Linked DNA regions of Methanobrevibacter smithii ATCC 35061. The protein of the gene in region 1 binds, or shares a complex with, the protein of each later gene. Links are inferred from orthologs where the notes say so. Each region holds a gene or a part of one and is shown in the gene's direction. Other genes may lie near its edges.

Evidence for each region.
Region 2: the proteins of pyrI (region 1) and pyrB are in contact, whole or in part, in a crystal structure (PDB 2BE9), measured with the Sulfolobus acidocaldarius proteins. The link is inferred for Methanobrevibacter smithii ATCC 35061 from one-to-one orthologs. Residues at the interface, in WP_011278410.1 of Sulfolobus acidocaldarius: Asn115, Tyr117, Cys118, Ile119, Asn122, Asp123, Val124, Glu125, Ala126, Arg141, Glu143, Tyr144, Cys145, Glu146, Ile148; in WP_011278411.1 of Sulfolobus acidocaldarius: Asn83, Leu84, Ala85, Asp86, Arg89, Lys103, Tyr104, Asp105, Gly106, Ala107, Arg109, Phe110, Glu113, His127, Arg169, Glu192.

What each region holds. Positions count from the first base shown.
Region 1 is NC_009515.1:816,911-820,241, forward strand. What follows is about bases 217-3,205. They hold pyrI (aspartate carbamoyltransferase regulatory subunit), read left to right. Parts: upstream 217-1,465; coding sequence 1,466-1,945; downstream 1,946-3,205. Other genes in these bases: argC (N-acetyl-gamma-glutamyl-phosphate reductase), read left to right, coding at 217-916; MSM_RS04305 (flavodoxin family protein), read left to right, coding at 968-1,462; MSM_RS04315 (pyridoxamine 5'-phosphate oxidase family protein), read left to right, coding at 2,081-2,482; MSM_RS04320 (winged helix-turn-helix transcriptional regulator), read right to left, coding at 2,485-2,862; MSM_RS04325 (FAD-dependent oxidoreductase), read right to left, coding at 2,914-3,205. Also shown: more of argC, read left to right, coding at 1-216; more of MSM_RS04325, read right to left, coding at 3,206-3,331. UniProt on the Methanocaldococcus jannaschii protein: Involved in allosteric regulation of aspartate carbamoyltransferase.
Region 2 is NC_009515.1:1,266,639-1,269,833, forward strand. The notes cover bases 25-2,877. They hold pyrB (aspartate carbamoyltransferase), read left to right. Parts: upstream 25-902; coding sequence 903-1,853; downstream 1,854-2,877. Other genes in these bases: hisG (ATP phosphoribosyltransferase), read left to right, coding at 25-408; MSM_RS06375 (flavodoxin domain-containing protein), read left to right, coding at 405-896; MSM_RS06385 (Cdc6/Cdc18 family protein), read right to left, coding at 1,841-2,877. In the rest of the region: more of hisG, read left to right, coding at 1-24; more of MSM_RS06385, read right to left, coding at 2,878-2,992. UniProt on the Methanocaldococcus jannaschii protein: Catalyzes the condensation of carbamoyl phosphate and aspartate to form carbamoyl aspartate and inorganic phosphate, the committed step in the de novo pyrimidine nucleotide biosynthesis pathway.

The sequences.
Region 1 (3,331 bases):
AAAATATGACGGAACACCTGCACATAAAATACACCCGCACATAAGAGATTCCGGATTAGTTTTCAAAAATAAACAGCCAAGTGAATTGGATGCAGATATAATATTTACAGCCACCCCTCACGGAGCATCAATGAAAATAGTTCCGGACTTGCTTGAAACCGGAACTAAAGTTATTGACTTAAGCGGAGATTACAGATACCGTGACACCAAAGTTTATGAAAAATGGTACGGATTGGAACATACCAGTGACATTAAAGGTGTTTATGGTCTTCCGGAAATTTACAGAGATGAAATTAAAAAAGCTGATTTGGTAGGAAATCCTGGATGTTTCCCAACAGGAGCAATATTATCCTCTTACCCTTTAGTAGATAATGATTTGGTTGACAGAATAGTCATTGATTCAAAAACAGGAGTTAGCGGAGCAGGAGTAAATCCTTCAAGTACCACACATTACCCAAATATTGCAGATAATGTCAATCCCTACAAAATTTCTTCACACAGACATGTTTCTGAAATTCAGCAGGAATTACATGGGTTTGAAGATGTTAAAGTTTCATTTACCCCACATTTAGTTCCAGTTATTCGAGGAATCCAAACAACAAGCCATAGCTTCTTAAGAGAAGAGCATTCAGACATTACTCCTGATGAATTAAGAAAATTCTATGAAAAAACATACGGTAAAGAATACTTCATTAAATTAATGGATGATGGAGAAATTCCTCATTTAAGTTCTGTTAGAGGATCCAATTTTGTTCATATTGGAGGATTTGAAATTGATGATACCGGAAGAATTGTAATGCTGTCCTGTATCGATAATCTTGTTAGAGGTGCATCAGGTCAAGCTATACAAAATATGAACATAATGCTTGGATTAGATGAAACAACAGGATTAAACCATTTTGGACTTAATCCATAAAATATATAACACCCTAAAACAAACAAATAAAATCAAAGAGAGGGAGATAATATGAAAACTTTAATAATTTATTATTCCCAACACGGAAGTACAGAAGTTGTAGCTAGAACACTTGCAAAAGAGTTAAAAACTGATATACTCGAGGTTACTGATTTAAAAAATAGAAGTGGATTTAAAAATAAACTAACTTCCTGTATTGACTCAATTAAAGAAACAAAAACTGAAATAGCTCCTTCTGAAGTGGATTTAACAGAATATAATTCAATCTACATAGGAACTCCAACTTGGGCAGGAAAACCAACACCTGCAATTATAACATTAATTGACAGATGCAATTTAAGAGGAAAAGACCTATACCTCTTTGCAACAATGACCGGCAGAGGGGGGCAGGCTACAGTAGACAGAATGGCTGAAAAAGTAAAAGCACGCGGAGCCAGAGTTATTGAAACATTTACATTAAACACAAAGGATAAAGATATTGAAACTTTAATCAATGATACTGAAGTAATTATTGACATATTAGACTTAAAAATGTACAGTGGGTAAATTATGAGTGTTGATAAAAAATCTGAATTAAAAATTAGAGCTATTGAAAATGGTACAGTAATTGACCATATTACTGCAAACAAGTCATTACATATCCTTAAAATACTAGGGCTTCCAGACAGTGAAACTAAAAATGTTACAGTAGCTATGAATGTTTCATCAAAAGAAATTGGTAGAAAGGACATAGTTAAAATTGAAAACAGAGAATTAAACCACGAAGAACTTGACCAAATTGCATTAATTGCACCTAAAGCCAGTGTTAACATTATCAGAGACTACAAACCAGTGAAAAAAGATAAAATTATACTGCCTAATACAATTACTGGAATTATCAAATGTACCAACTCAAAATGCATAACCAATTATGCAAATGAACCTATAGCTCCTAAATTTAATGTTATAAACAACCATCCGCCAGTTGTCAGATGCCATTACTGTGAAAAATTAATTAAAACAGAAGATATCGAAAAACAATTCGAATAATCTTCAAATTCTTTTTTTATAAGTAACCATTTGGTTACTAAGTTACCCAATAGTTACAAAAAGCTTTTAAAATACTTCAATCATAATATTAATTACATTTATTGCAATAAATAACCAAAAAAGGAAGTATATATTATGAATGATGTAATAAAATTTTTAAATGAAAATCCATTAATTTATTTAGCAACTGAAGGTTTAGACGGAAATGCAAAAGTAAGACCAATATTATATTACTTTGAAGAAAACAACAAACCTTATTTTTGTACAAGCAATAAAAAACCAATGTACAAAGAATTAGAAAAAAATCCTAACTGTGAAATTACAACAGCAACTGCTGAATTTGCATGGATCAGAATAAGTGGAAAAGTAGAGTTTACTTCAAATTTAGAACTTAAACAAAAAGTTATCGAATCAAACGAACTAGTAAAAACATTATACCAAAGTGGAGATAATCCTGAATTCGAAGTATTCACCATCTCCGGTGATGCTACAATAGCTGACTTTTCAGGAAACCCTCCAAAAAATTATAAAATTTAATTTTAAATATTAAGAGCTTGTTTAAAATTGTTTTTAATCTGATTTTTAACTTCTTCATCTTTATACTCAACAAAATCAGATTCATCTAAAATAAATACAGCAAGCTCATATATTACCCTATTTAATTTTTTTCCATACTCTGTTAAATGATATTCGCTAGAAATAGGTGTCGTATTTAAAACCTTTTTTTCAACAAGCCCGTTATTTTCTAATTCCTTAAGTCTTTGTGACAAAACTTTATTACTTAAATCAGGTTTATCTTCTTGAAACTCTTTAAATTGTTTTTTACCAAAAAACATATCCCTAATTAATTGGATAGTCCATTTTTTATTAAACAATACAACTGCTTTATCAATAGGGCATGCGCATTCAGATTTCATAATTAAAGATATTTATGTAAAATCATATAAATTTTTAGTTTATAAAAAAAATCAGCCAATTAAATAATCAGCCAATCTTTTAGATAATGCCATGATAGTTAAAATCGGAGGTTTTCCTGGAGAAATTGGTAACACACTTGCATCATCAACAAACAAACCTTTAATTTCAGTTTCCAGGTTGCTGTCTACAAATTTTCCAATAGCTGCACTGCCGCCGGGATGTGCTCCTCTGTAAACTGTAGAAGCTATTGTAGCCGGATTAACACCTGCTTTTTCCAGAATAAAACCTGCAGCAGCTGCACCTTCAGCCAAATACCTGATATCATTAATAGTGTTTATTTTAACAACATCCCCGTCATCAGTTATGTATCCTTTGCATTCATCAGATGTTTTAACCATGATACTCAATATATCTTTAGGTTCAGCATCCCCCCCTATTTTAGACGGAATGAATGATGAGTAATGAGGT
Region 2 (3,195 bases), 450 kb from region 1 along the record:
ATAGCTGATTTAATTACTGATTTAACCAGTACAGGAACCACATTAAAAATGAATCATTTGAAAATTGTTGATGTAATTTTAGAAAGTACTATTAAACTTATCACTAATGACAACAGCTTTGAAAATAAAAAAGAATTAGTTGAAGCAGTAAGTACAAGTATAAAAGGAGTAATTGAAGCTGAAAGGAAAAAGCTTGTAATGATGAATGTTAAAAAAGAAAATTTAGATAAAGTTAAAAAAGTCATGCCTGCAATGACTGGCCCAACAATTTCAGAAGTATTATCTAAAGAAGAAACTGTAGCTGTACAAGCAGTTATAGATGAAGACGTGGTTTTCGAACTTGTTAACGATTTAAGAAATGCAGGTGCAAAAGATATTCTTGTCGTACCAATTGAAAGGATTATATGAAAATAGCAATAATTTACTCAACATCCAGCGGAATAACAAAAAAAGCTGCAAAAATTTTATCAAACAAAATAAAAGCTAAAATTCAATTAATTCCAATTGAAAAAGCTAAAACAGCCTGTTTGTTAAAATATGATTTTATTATATTGGCCGGATCATTATATCATGGAAAAGTCCAGGGAACCTTAAAAAGATACATATCCAGAAATATGGGAACATTAATGGAAAAACCGGTTGCTCTGTTTATGAACTGTGATGAAAAATCAAATACTAAAAGTCATCTGAACAAAACATTTTCAGAACAACTTGTTAAATCATCATTTATTTCTTCAAATTTTGGTTATGAAATAAATCCTGATGAAGGAAACTTTATAGATAAAATAAAAGCTAAAAAAACACTTTCCAGTGAAAATATTCCTGTATTGGATATGGATGAAATTGATAAATTTGCTAGTTATATTAACAATTTAATTGATAAAAGAATTGAATAAAATGGGTTGATTAAAATTTTTGAATTAAAAAGTATAATTTCAATAAAAGATTTTGAAAGAAAGGATATTGATTATATTCTAGATGAAGCATCAAAACTAGAAGATATAGCTAAATCAAAAGAATGCTGTGATGAATTAAAAGGTAAAATCCTTGGATTGATGTTTTTTGAACCGTCAACAAGAACAAGATTATCTTTTGAAACATCTATGAAACGTTTAGGTGGAAACTGCATAGGTATTGAAAATACAAGATCATGTTCTGTTTCCAAAGGGGAAAGCATAGCTGACACTGCAAAAATGTTTGAGGGTTACAGTGATGCTTTAGTTATTAGACATGAATTAGAAGGCGTATCCAAATTCATATCAGATATTGTTGATGTTCCTGTGATAAATGCTGGAGACGGTGCTGGTCAGCATCCTACCCAGACATTACTTGATTTATACACTATCAAAAAAGAATTAGGGCAAATTGATAACTTAAAAATAGCTTTAGTCGGTGATTTAAAATTTGGTCGTACAGTACATTCCCTGTCCAATGCATTGGGATTATATGATAATGTGGAACTTTATTTTGTAGCTCCTAAAGAATTAAGAATGCCTCAAGAGGTTTTACACGATTTAAACAAAAAAAATATTCCATATACTGAAGTTGATAGTATAGAAGAAATTATTGATAAAGTAGATGTTTTATATGTAACCAGAATCCAAAAAGAACGTTTTGGAGATTTAGATGAATACTTAAAAATAAAAGGAGCTTATATTGTTAATAAAAAAATGTTAGAAGGTAAGGATGTTATTGTTATGCACCCATTACCAAGAATTGATGAAATAGCTACTGATTTAGATAACACCAAACATAACAAATATTTCAATCAAGCATTTAATGCTGTTCCAGTTAGAATGGCCATTTTAAAAACTTTAATAAAAAACAATCCTAAATGGAATCATATTGAATAAAGTGTTTTTTCAAGTAAATCAGTATCGCATTGAAGTGTTATAATATTAGTTCTTCCTTTTCCACGTCCACGTGATATAGTATTGGTTGAAATAATACCTAACATTTCAAGTTCATTTATAAAATCAAAAATTCTTCTGTATGTTACAGAATCTCCTTTTGATACTTCTTTGTAGGTATCGTATAATTTACCTGATGTTATTTCTTCATTATTCTGAGTAAGTCTTAAAATAGCGTCTAAAACTCTTTGCTGTTGAGTTGGTAGAGTTAAAATAACATCAGTAATTTTATTATGCTCAATTCTATCTTTTGCCCTTCTTACATAATCGCCAATGATTTTATCAGATTCTTCTTCATCAGCTATTTCCCCAGCAGTTCTAAGTAAATCCAGAGCATATCTTGCATCTCCTTCTTCTTTAGCTGCCATAGCTGAACATAATGGTATAACATCACTTTCAATTGTATCTTCTTTAAATGACAAACTAGCCCTTTCACTTAAAATATCAGCCAATTGATCAGCACCATAAGGCGGAAAAACAATTTCCTTATCCCTTAAACTACTCATTACTCTAGGTGTGATAAACTGTTTAAATTCAACATAATTACTAATGGACAATATGGATACATTATCAGTTCTTGTTAATGTATATAAAATTCCATCACCATCTTTGCTGAGCAATATGTCGATTTCATCTAAAATAACAATTAAAATTAGTTTTTTTCCATAAGCATTTCTTCTGAAAATGTCCCTGAAAGTATTAATAACTTCTCCTTTTGTCCATCCTCTGTGAGGAACATTTCTTCCAAGCTTTTGACACAGTTGTGCAATAACCTGATATTCTGTTGTGTAGTCAGTACATCGAATATATTCAACTTTTATGAAAACATTTTTATTAGATGCTGCTTCATTTAACTGTTCACGAGCAAATTTTGCTGCTGCTGTTTTTCCAGTTCCTGTTTTTCCGTAAATAGTAATATCAGATGGAGTAACATTATTTAATGCTTCAATCCAATATTTAGCTATTTGTGTTATCTGTTCTTTCCTGTGAGGTAAATTTTCAGGTAAAAACCTATGATCTAAAGGTTGTTTATCTTTAAAAACTGATTTTCCTACCTCCAAGTCATCAAAAATATTTGCCATATGTTCACCATTTTAAAAAGTAATAAAAAAATAATCTTAAAAACATGAAAAAATCATAAGTATTATTTCCAGTGATAATATATGAAAACAGTGTTAAATAAAGGTTTGTATTACAAAATTGTATTGAAATAATAAATTTTATTATAAAATAAAAAATAAAAACATTTAAATAAATTAAAATTAACTAAAAAATGTTTAAAATA